Regions from separate parts of the Solibacillus sp. FSL H8-0538 genome, predicted to be linked through region 2. Evidence: riboswitches for the same ligand, from Rfam matches in the RefSeq annotation. Region 2 holds a riboswitch; the other holds the start of a gene.

The links. A riboswitch is a leader RNA that binds a small molecule or an ion and turns the genes downstream of it on or off. The one in region 2 is predicted to bind thiamine pyrophosphate.
Region 1: linked by a shared signal. The riboswitch ahead of thiW (energy coupling factor transporter S component ThiW) and the one ahead of thiT (energy-coupled thiamine transporter ThiT) in region 2 are both predicted to bind thiamine pyrophosphate.

The regions. Positions count from the first base shown of each region.
Region 1 covers NZ_JBBOPI010000001.1:3,425,970-3,433,902, reverse strand. The annotation lists rRNA gene MHH87_RS16425 (23S ribosomal RNA) at 1-434, shown strand, start outside; rRNA gene rrf (5S ribosomal RNA) at 522-637, shown strand; tRNA gene MHH87_RS16415 (tRNA-Asp) at 1,198-1,273, shown strand; TPP riboswitch at 1,532-1,621, shown strand; gene thiW (energy coupling factor transporter S component ThiW) at 1,689-2,183, shown strand; gene MHH87_RS16405 (hypothetical protein) at 2,417-2,746, shown strand; gene tsaE (tRNA (adenosine(37)-N6)-threonylcarbamoyltransferase complex ATPase subunit type 1 TsaE) at 2,885-3,340, shown strand; gene tsaB (tRNA (adenosine(37)-N6)-threonylcarbamoyltransferase complex dimerization subunit type 1 TsaB) at 3,337-4,044, shown strand; gene rimI (ribosomal protein S18-alanine N-acetyltransferase) at 4,041-4,484, shown strand; gene tsaD (tRNA (adenosine(37)-N6)-threonylcarbamoyltransferase complex transferase subunit TsaD) at 4,481-5,497, shown strand; gene MHH87_RS16380 (hypothetical protein) at 6,031-6,420, shown strand; gene MHH87_RS16375 (ABC-F family ATP-binding cassette domain-containing protein) at 6,577-7,933, opposite strand, start outside.
Region 2 covers NZ_JBBOPI010000001.1:3,224,328-3,232,260, forward strand. The annotation lists gene MHH87_RS15540 (hypothetical protein) at 1-176, shown strand, start outside; gene MHH87_RS15545 (beta-class carbonic anhydrase) at 340-912, shown strand; gene MHH87_RS15550 (GNAT family N-acetyltransferase) at 1,085-1,696, opposite strand; gene MHH87_RS15555 (polyphosphate kinase 2 family protein) at 1,992-2,861, opposite strand; gene MHH87_RS15560 (hypothetical protein) at 2,977-3,708, shown strand; gene map (type I methionyl aminopeptidase) at 3,844-4,602, opposite strand; gene thiT (energy-coupled thiamine transporter ThiT) at 4,938-5,495, opposite strand; TPP riboswitch at 5,725-5,830, opposite strand; gene MHH87_RS15575 (DUF4870 domain-containing protein) at 5,960-6,286, shown strand; gene MHH87_RS15580 (hypothetical protein) at 6,356-6,481, shown strand; gene MHH87_RS15585 (SMC family ATPase) at 6,529-7,933, opposite strand, start outside.

The DNA of each region.
Region 1 (7,933 bases), 200 kb from region 2:
CCAAGAGTCCACATCGACGGGGAGGTTTGGCACCTCGATGTCGGCTCATCGCATCCTGGGGCTGTAGTCGGTCCCAAGGGTTGGGCTGTTCGCCCATTAAAGCGGTACGCGAGCTGGGTTCAGAACGTCGTGAGACAGTTCGGTCCCTATCCGTCGTGGGCGTAGGAAATTTGAGAGGAGCTGTCCTTAGTACGAGAGGACCGGGATGGACATACCGCTGGTGTACCAGTTGTCTTGCCAAAGGCATCGCTGGGTAGCTATGTATGGACGGGATAAGTGCTGAAAGCATCTAAGCATGAAGCCCCCCTCAAGATGAGATTTCCCATTACGCAAGTAAGTAAGATCCCTCAAAGACGATGAGGTAGATAGGTTCGAGGTGGAAGTGTGGCGACACATGGAGCTGACGAATACTAATCGATCGAGGACTTAACCACATTATTACCAAATATTTTAACTTTCAATGAACCGTTTATCCAGTTTTGAAAGAACAATCTTTCAACATAAGCACATCTATGTGCAAGTGAAGTGATGATGGCAAAGAGGTCACACCCGTTCCCATACCGAACACGGAAGTTAAGCTCTTTAGCGCCGATGGTAGTTGGGGGCTTCCCCCTGTGAGAGTAGGACGTCGCTTCGCGGAACAGAAACCCCAAGGAACTAAATCCTTGGGGTTTTTTAATTGTTAAGGAAATTATAAAATTTCGCCGTGTGGATAACATTCAAATAAGTAAATGCAACGTCTAGGCGCAAGCGCCAACCCCTCGAGTTCTCGGTCTGCCCTCTGACGAAAGTGGTGGAGCGTTTACTTTCGCTTCGAGCTCGCAAGCAGCTGTCGGGGCTAAACAACCGCTTTAGCGCTTTTGTTCTTGTATCCCTTTTTACAAATGTATCCTAACACCCATAATAGGCAGTGCATCTAAAACTTTATAAATACCAATAAAACGGCAAGAAAAGAAACTAGGGCGTTGTAGATAGTACAGATATGTTTAGCCTTCTAATACAATTAAAAATCCTTTTCATTAAGACAGCGCATAAGAGCTGGTAACTGATATTCGAGAATACAAAAAAAGTACTCAAATTTCATATGACTTTTAGGAATGCCTTCCATTAACAACGTTAAACTATTTACAGTATTTTTTTAAAAAGTATTGTCATCTGTTAGGAATGATGGTATAATAATAAATGTCTTAAAGATATGGTCCCGTGGTGTAGCGGTTAACATGCCTGCCTGTCACGCAGGAGATCGCCGGTTCGATCCCGGTCGGGACCGCCATTTTAGTTTTTATGAGAATAATCTCATAAGGGCTTTTTTTTTGCCTAAAAATAAAGAAATGATCAAAATTCTAAAACATCGGATTAGTTTCAAAATGTTTGGCCGTACTATGAAGAGATGCTGGAGCTCCAATTTACTTAATCACTATTAAATGTGGTTCATAGTGGGTGTACCCCGATTATTCAATCATAATACAGAGCGCTACAATAAATTAAGCTAAATATAGAAACTTATTAGATTTTCAACTATAATAATGTTTAATACTACTAGGGGCGCCATAAAGGCTGAGAAGTACCCTTTGAACCTGATCTAGTTAATACTAGCGTAGGAAAGTAGCATGGCATCGGCATATCCTTTTTTGTCTTTTGGCTGCTTACTAGTAGTTCAATATACAAAATAAGGAGGAGATTGTTAATTGAACAAAACAAAAAAAATGACTTATACTGCAATTATTAGTGCAATTGTAGCTGTGAATAGTACGATTGTCTATATTCCACTTGGATTTGCGAAAATATTTCCTGTGCAGCATTTAGCTAATGTTTTAACTGCAGTTATCGTTGGACCTTATTATGCGGTTATTCAAGCATTATTAGCTTCTACTGTAAGAAATATTATGGGAACGGGCAGCTTGTTTGCCTTCCCAGGAAGTATGCTTGGAGCGTTATTGGCTGGTTTTGTTTATTCAAAAACAAAAAATACAATGGCAACAGCAATCGGTGAAGTTATTGGTACAGGTATTCTAGGAGCAATGGCAACATATCCAATTGCCACACTTGTTTTGGGGCAAGAGGCAACACTATTTGGATTAGTACCAGCATTTGTAGTAAGTTCGTTTGCTGGAGCTGCGTTAGCTTTCTTCTTATTGAAAGTATTAGAACGTAATCATGTTTTACAAAAGGTTATAGGATGACAAGAGAGAGATTTTAAGTTAGACAAAATATATAGAAGATTCGACGGTGTAAGGGTAACATGGTTGCTGATTGCCGATTCGAAATCGCCATTTTAGTTTTTATGAGAATAACCTCATAAAAACTTTTTTTTTGCCTAAAACTTATGAAGTCTATAAAATATTTAACATTCAATGGATCATTAACATACTTCTAGAGGAAACGAATTGAAAGCCGTTTCTTTAGGAGGAGTTATATGCATGTGAAAACGCTTCTTATGTATTTGTGTATTGTGTTGATGCTTGTTATTTTATCTGGGTGCTCAAATGAAATTAGAGATATAGAAGATACGAATAATTATAGATGGCAAAAATATATGAATTTTACTGAATATAGTCTCCTTGAAAAAGGAATTTCTTATGTGGAAGTAGTAGCTATTGCGGGTGGTGGCGGTGAGGAGACCAATCCAGGTGTCTATGTATGGTTAGATGAGATATTACTTACACAGGCGTATGAAATTCATTTTCAAAATGACAAATTAGTTAGTAAAAAGATTATAGAAAAGCGAGGGTACTCTACGCGGTAGTTATAACGCTGTTCAAAATGTTAGTTTTACTGACTATTGAGCAGCTTTATTTTATTTTGAAAAAAGTCGATACGTTTTGAACATTTGTCGGCGTTCAAGTAAACTAGAAGTAATGTATTTTGGGAAGGACTATGATGGATGAAGGTATTTGAGAAAAATATACACTCGTTAGAAGAGACACAACGCCTTGCTCATGATTTAGCGGAGCTGTTAGAGGCGCAACATACAATTACACTTGAAGGGGATCTTGGTGCTGGCAAAACGACATTTACGCAAGCATTAGCAAAAGGTCTTGGCATTAAACGTACGGTGAATAGCCCAACATTTACGATTATGAAACAATATGAGGGGCGATTACCTCTTAACCATTTAGACGTCTACCGCCTAGCAGATAGCGACGAGGATTTAGGTTGGGATGAGATTTTCTTCGCAGATGCAGTGACAGTTGTAGAGTGGGCACATTTAATTGAAGAAGATTTACCGAAGGACCGTTTAGCAATCGAAATTACACGAATTGATGACAATGCTCGGAAATTTGTATTTAAACCAATGGGCGCAACATATGTCCAGCTGTGTGAGGAGTTATTAAAATGATTTGGTTAGGAATTGAAACAGCAAATGCACCGCTTTCTGTCGCACTTGTAAAAGACGGAAAAGTAGTTGCTGAGGTTGTACAAAATGTAAAGTTAACGCATTCGGTCGGGGCTATGTCAGCGATTGATGAGCTATTTGACAAAGCATTCATGAAGCCAGCAGATATTGATGCGGTTGCTATATCAGAAGGCCCAGGTTCTTATACAGGCGTACGTATTGGTGTAACACTTGCAAAAACGCTTGCTTGGTCATTACAAAAGCCGCTAGTTGGCATTTCAAGCTTGAAGGCACTTGCTGCCAATGTACGAGTATGTAATGCCGTTATTTGTCCGTTGTTTGATGCGCGCCGACAAAATGTGTATGCGGCTGCTTATAAGGGTGGGTCATTAGAAGTGGTTATTGAGGAGCACCATGACCATATTGATGGATTATTGGAGAAGCTTAAGGCCCTTAATACACCGGTGTTATTTATCGGAACGGACGTAGAACTGTATTATGATCAAATTGTTGCGGCATTAGGGGATAACATGCTACGTGCACCATATACTCTTGATTTACCACGTGCAGCTGAACTTATTGCTTTAGCGGAAATAGAAGAACTACCAGCAGTTGAGGCTGTTCATAACTTTGTACCTCAGTATCGCCGTATTGCAGAGGCCGAGGCGAACTGGATTAAGGAACAGAAGAAGGAGCAAGGCAGATGATCCAGTACCGAAGAATGACGTCAAAGGATGTTGAAGCAGTGTATGAAATAGAGCTAGCAACGTTTTCGACACCGTGGACGCTCGATTCGTTTCATTATGAGATGCGAGAAAATCAGTTTTCGCATTATTTAATTGCTGAGGACGTGGCAGGCAATATTATCGGCTTTTGCGGAATGTGGCTTGTGATTGATGCGGCACAAATTACGAATGTAGCGGTCGTGGAAACTGCGAGAGGTCAAGGAATTGGTGAAGGGCTCATGCGTGAGGCGATCCGTATAGCTCATGAGGCGCATATGGATGTGATGAGTCTAGAGGTACGCGTTACAAATACGGTCGCACAAAATCTATACCGTAAGCTTGGATTCTTAGATGGTGGAATTCGCAAAGGGTATTACACGGACAATCAAGAGGATGCTCTAGTAATGTGGGTGAATTTATGATGGATAAATATATATTAGCAATCGAAACAAGCTGTGATGAAACGGCTGCAGCGATTATTAAAAACGGTACAGAAATTATCTCGAATGTTGTGTCATCGCAAATTGAAAGTCATAAACGTTTTGGTGGGGTTGTACCAGAAATTGCATCGCGTCATCATGTCGAACAAATTACGATCGTTATTGAAGAGGCGTTACAACAAGCGAACATGACGCCACAACATTTAGATGCAGTAGCAGTTACAGAAGGTCCTGGACTAGTAGGGGCACTACTGATTGGCATTAACGCGGCGAAAGCATTTGCCTTTGTAAACGGCTTGCCACTTGTTGGTGTGCATCACATCGCTGGCCATATTTATGCGAACACACTAGTGCAGCCAATGGAGTTCCCGTTACTTGCACTTGTCGTATCAGGTGGGCATACAGAACTTGTGTTAATGCGTGAGCACGGTAGCTTTGAAGTAATCGGAGAAACACGTGATGATGCAGCGGGTGAGGCGTATGATAAGGTTGCGCGCGTACTTAACATGCCGTACCCGGGTGGCCCGCATATTGATCGTCTTGCACATGAGTCAGACGTAGCGGTACCATTCCCACGCGTGTGGTTAGAGGAAGGCTCGTACGATTTCAGCTTCAGCGGCTTAAAATCTGCCGTTATAAATTACAAACATAATATGGATCAACGTGGTGAGGAAATTATTCCGGAACATGTTGCAAAAGGATTCCAGGATAGTGTTGTAGAAGTATTAACAGCAAAAACATTGCGTGCAGCTCGTGAATATGGTGTAAAGCAGGTGATTGCAGCAGGAGGTGTATCGGCGAATAAAGGCTTGCGTACGTCATTAGAAGCAACATTTGCAGAAGAAGGTATTCCGTTCTATGTACCACCATTAAAGCTTTGTACAGACAATGCGGCAATGATTGGTGCAGCTGGGTCATTTATGTTCGAAGCTGGTGCACGGGGCAATTTAAAAATGAATGGTCGACCTGGCATGGAGTTAATGAGCTGGGTCTAGTTATAGTACGAAAGGAGTTGTGAACATCACAACTCCTTTTATTTTTGTGCAAAAGTGTTTTGTTGTCGAAATATAGTGGAATGCGATAAGAAATTGCTGAAAAATATAAATTTCTAATTGTAGTGGAACTTTTCTGAAAAATTATCCACAGGTACTGAGTGCTTTTCCGAAAATGTCAAGACGAACATCCGTACTTATGCACAAACTGTTAATAACTTGTGGATAACATGTGATTTATCTATATATAGTATTCCTTTTTACACAGTTTGATGTGAGTAAATAAATTTTGAATTGTGGATAATGTGGAAAAGTCTGTTGATATGTTGATATGACTGTATTCAGTTTGTGAATAAAACTGTGGAAATTTTTGCGCGTAAATTGCATATTGACCAATATATATGTAGAAAAAAGTAAATACAAGGTTTGAACTACTAAATATTATGGAATAATGAATGTATATGTTAATCTCGCCATTGCTATACATTAACGTTAGATATCATAGAATGTTTTAAACTAGAAAGGAGGTCGTCTAATTGAACTATTTGAAAGAGCGACGGAAAATGTTTATTTTATTGGGCGTAGGAGCAGTGTTAGCTATTGGCTTTTTTGCATTACTTAATGTCCTTAATATAGGTACGTATTTTGCAGCATCTCTTGGTGGGCTGTTTGTATTTGTAGCAATCGTCTGTTACCCGCTAGCATTTGTTTATGGAAAACATCGAATTATAGATGTCTTTCATAGTATTAGCATAGGAGACCGACAGCCATTTCGTATTATGCCCGGTAAAGCAAGATGGAAACCAATTTTTACGGGATTGAATTTTATTTTTGCAGCATTCACTACAGTGTGTTTCGGTTGGGCGTATGGCACGTATAACGCGTATAAAAAACTACAAATGCTGAAAAGCTTTCAAGTTAAATGAAAAATGGGCGAGCTAGTTGAAGTATGCAACTGGCTCGCCCATTTTGTTAAACGATAAGAAAGTTTAACTTTTTGATAATGTCTAGGCATTTGCGCCGCACGCTAGAGGGCTCGCAAGCAGCTTGCCCGAGTGCAAACGGGCGCGAATGCGCTTTTCTTATTTCAATGCTTCAAGTTCTTCGCTTAACTCCAGCCATTCCATTTCAAACGTTTCATGTGCTTCTTTAGAAGAATCCAGCTCCGATTGAATGGTAATTGCCTTTTCGTGGTTGGAGAAGATTTCTGGATCGCATAGCTGCTCTTCAAGACGGGCAATCGTTTCGTCAAGTGTGCCCATATGTGCTTCAATTTCCTCAAGGGCGCGTCGAATTTGGCGTTCACGTTTTTTGGCATCCTTATCGATTGTAGAGGTGGATGCTTTTGCACTAGTAATTTCCTCCGTTTTTGTAGCGGCAGTGGCTTTCATTTGTGCAAGTTCCTCCAACTCCTGCTTTTTCTCTACGAAATAATCATAGTCGCCTAAATACTCAAATGACCCCTTGCCAGAAAGCTCGACTACCTTTGTCGCAATGCGATTAATGAAGTATCGGTCATGCGAAACGAATAGCAGCGTGCCTGGATAATCGATTAACGCATTTTCCAGCACTTCTTTACTATCTAAGTCTAAATGGTTTGTCGGCTCATCTAGAACAAGAAGGTTAGCTCTTTGCATCATTAATTTTGCTAAGGCTAGTCGCGCTTTTTCGCCACCAGATAATGAATTCACAGATTTGTTAACATCGTCCCCGCTAAATAAGAAGCGGCCGAGTATGTTACGAATATCCTTTTCATTCATTAGTGGCCATTCGTCCCATAATTCTTTCAAAACGGGTTTATTGCTATTAAGCTTTGCCTGCTCCTGATCGTAGTAACTGATTTGGACGTTTGTACCGTAGCGAATGTCCCCACGAAGTGCGGCTAAATCTTTCACGACTGTTTTTAATAGCGTGGATTTTCCAACACCATTCGGGCCAACAAGTGCAATTCGATCTTCACGGAAAACACGTAGCGAAATATTATTGGAAATTTCCTTGCCGGGATAGCCAATTGTTAATTCATCGACAGACAATACATCATTGCCACTCTGACGGTCAATTGTGAAGCCAAAGTTAGCACTCTTTTCGTCGCCATCCGGAGAATCCATCCAATCTGTCTTTTCTAAAACTTTTCGACGACTTTGTGCCATCTTTGTTGTTGAAGCGCGGGCTAAGTTTTTTTGAATAAATGTTTCAAGCTTGGCCTTTTCATCTTGCTGGCGTTCGAACATTTTCATATCTCGCTCGTAGTTTTTCGCCTTGTCATCTAAATAAGCGCTATAGTTACCGACGTATTTCGAAACCTTTGTACGAGAAACTTCATATACAATAGATACAACTTGGTCTAGGAAATAACGATCATGGGAAACGATTAAAATTGCACCTGCGTAACCTTTTAGATAGCCCTCTAGCCAAGATAATGTTTCTATATCTAAATGG
Region 2 (7,933 bases):
ATCCATTTAGTATTGAGTACTTTACAACTGTTTTAGGTTATTCAGTAGTTCTTTTAATCTGCCTTTGGTTCTTTATCCATTTCCTACGTGTAGGTTTAAAATCTGAAGAATCAGTTCACATTGATGCAAAAACTGGTAACTTTGCACCTGGTGAATTAGCTAAAAACCATCATTAATGTATTTAACAGTCGCTCTTGTAGCGGCTGTTTTTTTATTCCCTGCTTTTTGTTTACGGTTTTCACTATTTATAAGTTGTTTACCCTGAAATATGTTTTTATTATTTGAATTCTTAAAAATTTAATTTAAAATAGATTTTGTAAGGAAAGGGGTATCATAGTTATGTCTTCATTAAAAGAAATTTTAAGCTTCAACGACTCGTTTGTAACAGATAAAAAATACGAGCCTTTTATAACGACCAAATATCCAGATAAGCGTATTGTTATTTTATCATGTATGGATACGCGCCTAGTGGAGTTATTACCAAAAGCAATGAACTTACGTAATGGTGACGTGAAGATCGTCAAAAGTGCCGGTGCGATTGTCAATCATCCATTTGGTGGTATTATGCGTAGTTTACTTGTAGCAGTGTATGAGTTAAAAGCGGACGAGATTTACATTGTAGGGCATTATGATTGCGGGATGAGTGCAATTGACCCTGATCAAATGCTTGGCCATATGGTAGAACGCGGCGTTAAACAGGAAATCATTGATATCATTAGTTATTCTCGAGTTGATTTAAAAGAATGGCTACGTGGTTTTGGCGACGTGACAACAAGCGTAATGAAAAGTGTGGATTTAGTGCGTAGTCATCCGTTAATGCCTAAAGGAATACCAGTACACGGACTCGTTATTGACCCAAGTACAGGTAGACTCGATTTAGTAACGGACGGTAATACTGTTATTAGTAAATAATTGTACAGCGAATTGGTTACATGCCAATTCGCTTTTTTTACGAATGGCTAAATAAAATAACATTGTTTTTTATGGAATTAAACATTCCTAGCGAAAACATACTACAACTCTCCACGGCACAAAGAGCGAATTCGAACCACAGCGTTTAATAACGCCTTACAAAAAAAAAAGATTAGCGCTGGTAGCTAATCTTTTTAAAATCGTTCTGTAAAATGGCATACATATAATGGTCTACCCATTCACCGTTAATAAATAGCAGCTCTCTTAGTAAGCCTTCGCGTACAAGTCCTGATTTTTCAAGAACGCGAACAGAACCCTCGTTTTTCGGTGAAACATATGCCTCGATACGGTGAATATTAATCGTTTGAAATGCAAATTCAAGCACGAGCTTGACTGCCTCAGTAGCGATACCCCGTCCCACAAAGCTTTTATCAACGGAATAGCCAATGAACGCACTTGAATACGGCAAGCGCTTAATGGCATATAGCGAAATATGGCCGATTAATTGCTGTGAATTCATCTCATAAATGCCGAAAGAAAACTCCCGATTTGCATGCAACAGTTGCAGGCTCTCTAAAATCTTTTTATATTGCGCTTCTTCTGTGTAGTACTCATCTCGGTGCAGCGGCTCATACGTCGACCAAGAATATTTATTGTTCGCTAGTAACTCCGCTAATTGTCTCGCATCGGATTCTATAAATGTGCGTAATGTACATTGGTCACCGAATAGTCTAATCACGCGATCACCCTTTTTCTGAAATAAGCCCCATAAATTCCTTAACATCTTTTCGCACAATACAATTCCTTTCTCCCAATGGGGATGTTCCGTAATAGCTTTTCCTAGTTACGCCATCGCTAATCCTTCGGTAAAGGCTTCTGCTGTGCTTCCCCCATTAATTCCTAATTTTTTTGCTCCTATCATTTCTACGAAGGATAAAGCAGTTTCGTTCACGTTCATTGTGAGTCGACGATTTATCCTATGCGAGAAACGTTGTGCATATGTACGAAAATCTATGCACTCATGTTGAATCCATTGACATAGTTAGTGAACATTGTAATTTCAATAGCATTTTGTGAAGCTATTTACTTTTCTTTTTCGCATTATTTTTCTTTTCTTTTTTATCTTCTTCTCTTTCAATTGTCTCTTCTGGTACTTCTAGCGCTTCTAATTCCGCTAGTGCTTCTGAGGCCTCTTTATGTGCCTCGTCGAATACATTCGTTATATGTAAGCCACGGCGAGCAGCTTCCTTTTCAATATGTGCGATTGTATCTTTTAATACTTGTATACGTGCATATTGCTTATCATTACCTGGAATTAAAAACCAAGGCGCCTGCTCAGAGTCCGTTTTTGCAAACATTTCGTCAGCGGCTTCACTATATAAATCAAATTTTTCACGGTTACGCCAATCTTCCTCTGTCAGCTTCCACGCCTTGTATGGATCCTGTGCTCGGGCATTAAAGCGTTGTAATTGTTCGTCAGCATCAATATGAATCCAAAACTTGATGATAATATAGTCCCCATCTGTTAATAGTTGCTCGAAATTATTAATTTCATTATAAGCACGCTTCCATTCTGTTTCTGTCGCGAAACCTTCAATACGTTCCACTAGGACGCGACCATACCACGACCGGTCAAAGATAGAAATTTGTCCATGCTGTGGAAGCTTGCGCCAGAAACGATGCATATAGTTATAACGAAATTCATGTGCTTGTGGTGCTGAAATTGGATGTACAATGAGTCCACGCGGGTCAATGCGTTCTGTTAGGCGTTTAATCGCGCCACCCTTACCAGCTGCATCCATACCTTCAAATAATATAATTAAACCAATTTTATTATTGAATAAAAACTGCTGAGCGTTTAACATTTCATACTGAAGAACTTTTAATTTTTTCTTATACATTTTTTTGTCTAGTTCAAGCGATAAGTCGAGATCTTTGATTTTTTTCATGTATATCATTCCTCCTTGTTAAGATACTTCCATTTTACTGTAAAATAGGTGTAAATGGTATTTGTTGTTGAAAACTATAGGAATGTATATAATTTTATTGAAAGGAGAGGACGTTATGGATCGCATCGTTTTGCTTTTTACGTCTCTTATTGTAATAGCAACATTTACGACTTGCGCATATTGGTTTGAATTAAACGGACAAGCAACGATTGAAATTTTAAATCGTTTACCGATTTTATTCTTACCTGCTAGTTATGTGTATATGCTATGGATCGTAATATTCGTTAGTTTATTCGTTTGGATGATAAACTACTATAAAAACCGACATACGCCTTTACGTGTATCTACACTGCAAACGGCTTTATTTGTTTGTATTAGTGTTTTACAAGTTGCCACTTTATTTACATGGCATAGTGAGCTCTATATCGCCTCGATTACATTCTTGGCACTACAACTCCTCTCTATGTTCGGACTTTATATGACGTATCCTCTTAACAGAGAAGGTATTCACTTACGTATGCCAATTGCTGCACTTTTAAGCTGGTCCTTAATGTTATTTTTAGTCTTTATTCGTTATATTCATGTCTTTTTCGAATGGCCAGACTTCGGCTTCAGCAACGCCTTATGGGCAGTAATTATTATGACAATTGGTACCGCATTTGCACTTCATTTACGCTATCATCATTTCGATATTATTAGTCCACTTGTCTTTATTTGGAGTTATATTGGCATTATTATTGCTTATGGTTTTGAAGAGCTACTCGTTTCAACTGCCGCGTTCTTTTTATGCGGAGTGATGATTGTCGGCATTATTTTTATGAAAAAGACACATCTCGCCCTGAAATAAAGCAAAACATTCTTAAACACTAAAAAAATCGTAGCGCCTAAATGGCGTCTACGATTTTTTTAGTCTTCTGATTAGAAAGACACAACTCGCTCAAAATAGGGCGAGTTGATGTCCTTACTTATGTGGATGGGAAAGTTATACTTTTTCATCCAATAAAGTTAAAATTATCGGTTTATCCTTTGTTACAATAATTGAATGTTCAATTTGTGCAACTAATGATTGATCTGGTGTAACGAATGTCCAGCCATCACCTGATTCAACGATATGCTCTGCTTTTGCTGAAATGAATGGCTCTACTGCTAACACCATACCTTCCTTCATAATCGTCGTATCCCAAGCATCATAATAGTTTAAGATGTGATCAGGTGATTCATGAAGTGAGCGACCCAGACCATGACCAGTTAAGTTCATAATGACTGTTAAGCCGTGATCACGTGCTTCACGTTCAACTGCTTTACCAATTTGGTTTAATTTTGAACCGGCTTTTATTTTCGTTATCGCACGATCTAATGCTGATTTTGCTACCGCACAAAGCTTTTCTTTATCCTCATAGCCTTCACCAATAACGAATGAAATCCCTGTATCTGCAAAGTAGCCATCTAAAGAGCCTGATACATCAATATTAACAATATCGCCTTCTTTGATAACTTTAGAACCCGGAATACCATGCGCTACTTCGTGGTTTACACTAATACAAGTGTAGCCCGGAAAATCATATTCGCCTTTAGGACCTGAAATCGCACCAGCCTCCGCAAACATACGGCCTGCAATTTCATCTAATTCCAGTGTTGTTACGCCCGGTTTTGTCGCAGCCTTCATCGCTTCACGAATTTCCGCACAAATACGGCCGATTTTTTTAAATGCTTCTATTTCTTCTTGAGTTTTTACAATCATGTTAAACGTCCTTCCTGTAACAATGTCTACCCTTTACTATAACATAATTAAAATCTGTTGTAGTAACGCAAAATCTCGTTAAGTCAAACATCGTTGAAGCTCTTTTTATCATACATTATACGGGAATAACCTTACATATCAATTCAATAAATGCTTAATTACAATGTATGTTCTTAGCTTATCTATGGCTACCTCACAAGCGGCAAAAATTAGAAAAACACATCTCGCCCAAAATAGGGCGAGATGCTGTCCTTTCTTATGTAGATATGAAAGTTATACTTTCTTATCTACCAAGTAAAGTGTAGTTCGCTATAAAAAACGAACTACACTTTTTATCATTTTGCTTGTAGAAGCTTTGGTGCAGAAGTAAATAATAATACTGCAACAATAGCTGTTAATATTGTCGCCGGAAGCATATACGTTCCATTATAAATTATCGAATACGCCCATACATTTTGGTCTCCTGCATATTCCGCAAAAAAGATAACGCCTGCTAATGTATGCGCAACGTAACGTAAAAAACCACCTAAAACCGTTCCGATCACGATAAAAACAGCAATTTTTGTTTTATCTGCCCTTGCTGCAGCCGTTAATAATGGTTGGCGTACAATTCCAGCTAAACCAACGACAGTAAAAGCAATGCCGTAATCTAGTAGTGCCTGCGCCCAGTGTAAAATGTACGCACCGAACATCATTTGAAGTACGCCAATGAGTAAGCCCGTTGCGAGTCCTGCTGATAGTCCCCAGCGAATGGACATTAATATAATTGGCACCATGACTAAGCTAATGGATCCGCCCTGTGCCCAAAGCGTAAATGTTAATTGGTCTAAAATAATGCCGATTGCTGCGAAAATCGCGATTTCTACGAGCATTAATAAACGTTTGTTGTTCATAACAAATCTCCTCTCTTTTTTCCGATGTAGGATTTGAGAAGGAATAGAAACTGCAAAGCCTGACGACAATTAGAAAAGCACATTCGCGCATGTATGAGCAATAACTCAGCGTCCATACGACATTATCGATAGTACTGACATCGTGTCAGCCTCAACCTAGATGGTGTGACTCGAATGGCTAGACAATAAAAAAAACCGACATCAGGACAGAGCCTGACGTCGGTTAGAAGTCGGTTTCTATCCACATCCCTGCGCAAGTGTTAACTTACAGGTTCGAAGGGTCAGTACATACGTGTACAATCTCAGCCGACAAATCGGCCCCCCTTGTGGGCATACATCTTAAATTGCTAGAACATACTCATTGTACTGAACGCAGCACTATAATTCAACAACAGATTTTTTTGTTTTCATTACGAATCTTTTTGTTTGCCCTATTCGTATAATTTACAAAGGAGCTGATTTTTATGGACAATACGAAAGGCTTGAGCGCACTTAATTATTTTAGCATCTTTTTTGCGCCATTTTTATTACCGATTATCGTCTTTCTAATTTCTCAGGATGAAGAGGTTCGTTATCATGCAAAACGTGCGTTATTATCACATGTAATCCCATTTGTTATTGGTATAATTATTGCTGCCTTTTTCTTATTTACAGTCATCCTTAGTGGCAATGAACCAAATTGGGGTGACACAGTTTTTACGTCTATGTTCCTACTGATGGGCTTATATGCATTAGCCTCATTCTTCATTGTTATTTGGAATGTCATCCAAGGTGTTAAAGTATTGCGCTAATGTTCATAGACACTAAAAATTAGGGTATATTAAACTAATTAAACCATTATCTAAAGGAGTGCAAGCACTATGAATATTGGAAAAATTTTTAAAACGGCCGTAAAAGTTGCCCCGATTGTTTATCCAATCATTAAAAAAATTGTCATTAATAAATCAGCCCTGTCTAACTCTACTACAACAACTCGCAAAAAATAATTAGAAAGAGGTAGCCCTTCGCAACGTGCGAACAAGCTACCTCTTTTTTATTTAATCACAATGGAAGTACGGCTGTAGCCTTCTTTCAGCTTTTCAACATGAAGGATTGCTGGCATTGCGGCTTTTAGTTCTGCAACGTGCGAAATAACTCCAATTAATCGACCTGTTTGCTGAAGATCAATTAAAATATCTATTGCTTTACGCAATGATTCTTCATCTAATGTACCGAAGCCTTCATCAATAAACATTGTGTCAATATGCACGCTCCCTTGCACCCCTTGAATAACATCCGCCATTCCGAGGGCTAATGAAAGTGAAGCATTAAATTTTTCTCCGCCTGATAGTGTTTTGACATCGCGTGTTTGACCTGTATTGCTGTCAAACACATCAATACTTAAACCACTTTGTGCATTCCCTTCTTTTCGCCCTGTACATTGTAAATAATATTGTCCGTCTGATAATATACGTAAACGCTCATTCGCTGCTTGCGTTACTTTTTCCAAATAGCCAATTTGAGCAAAGCGTTCAAATGAAATTTTATGTTCATTTTGACCACGTACTAAATCATAAACATGCTCAACCTTTGAGAGCTTTGCTTTGGATTCTTCAATTTCCTGCGCTACCTGTAATAAACTTGTTAAAGTAGAGCGGCATTGCTTTTCATAGTTTTCATTGTTTTTTAATGCAGACAGTACATCTTCTACTTGTCTATTTACTTGTTGTAGCTGTTGTTCAAGTTCGTTTAAATCCACAAGCTCTTTACCTTCTAATTGTGGCATATCCTCATTAATCTGCACTGTTAATGTGTGCAATTGTTGTTTATACTCTTCCAACGCTTTCACAATTGCTTGGCGCTCTTCTACACGTAGCTTTGCCTGACTATATGCCTCTGGTGTTATAAAGCCTTCTGTTTGGAGAGCTTTATTAAAGCGTTCCTTCGTCTCAACTATTTCATTTTGCAATTCTTTCAGACGGGTCCCTACATTCATTAAGCTCACTTTACATTTTTCTTGGTTTACTTCAGCTTGCTGTAGCTGTATTGTTGCCGTTTCAAATGCTTTTTGTAATAAAGTTAATCGAGTTTTTTCAGATTGCAATGCGTAATTAACATCTTCTACGGTTTGATATTGTGGGAGCATGGCTTGTTTACTTTGCGCTAGCTTCCCTTGTTCCTGCGCTAGTTCTGTTTCGTTTTTGCTTAGGAATGTACGCCCATTTTCTATACGCACCTGCAGCTTTTCAATTTCCTCTATTACTTGTTTTAAACTCGCCTTATTAGCGATTAGTTGCTGCTGCTGTTGCTTTAAAATAGTTAACTGTTGCTGCTGTTGGGCTAACGTTGCTTTATATGCTGGTAGTTCCGTCATAGTTAATGCGTTCGATTCAAGCTGCAGGTGTTTCTTTTCAAAGTTCGCAGTTTCAGCATCTAGCTTTGATTTAGCGGCATAATAG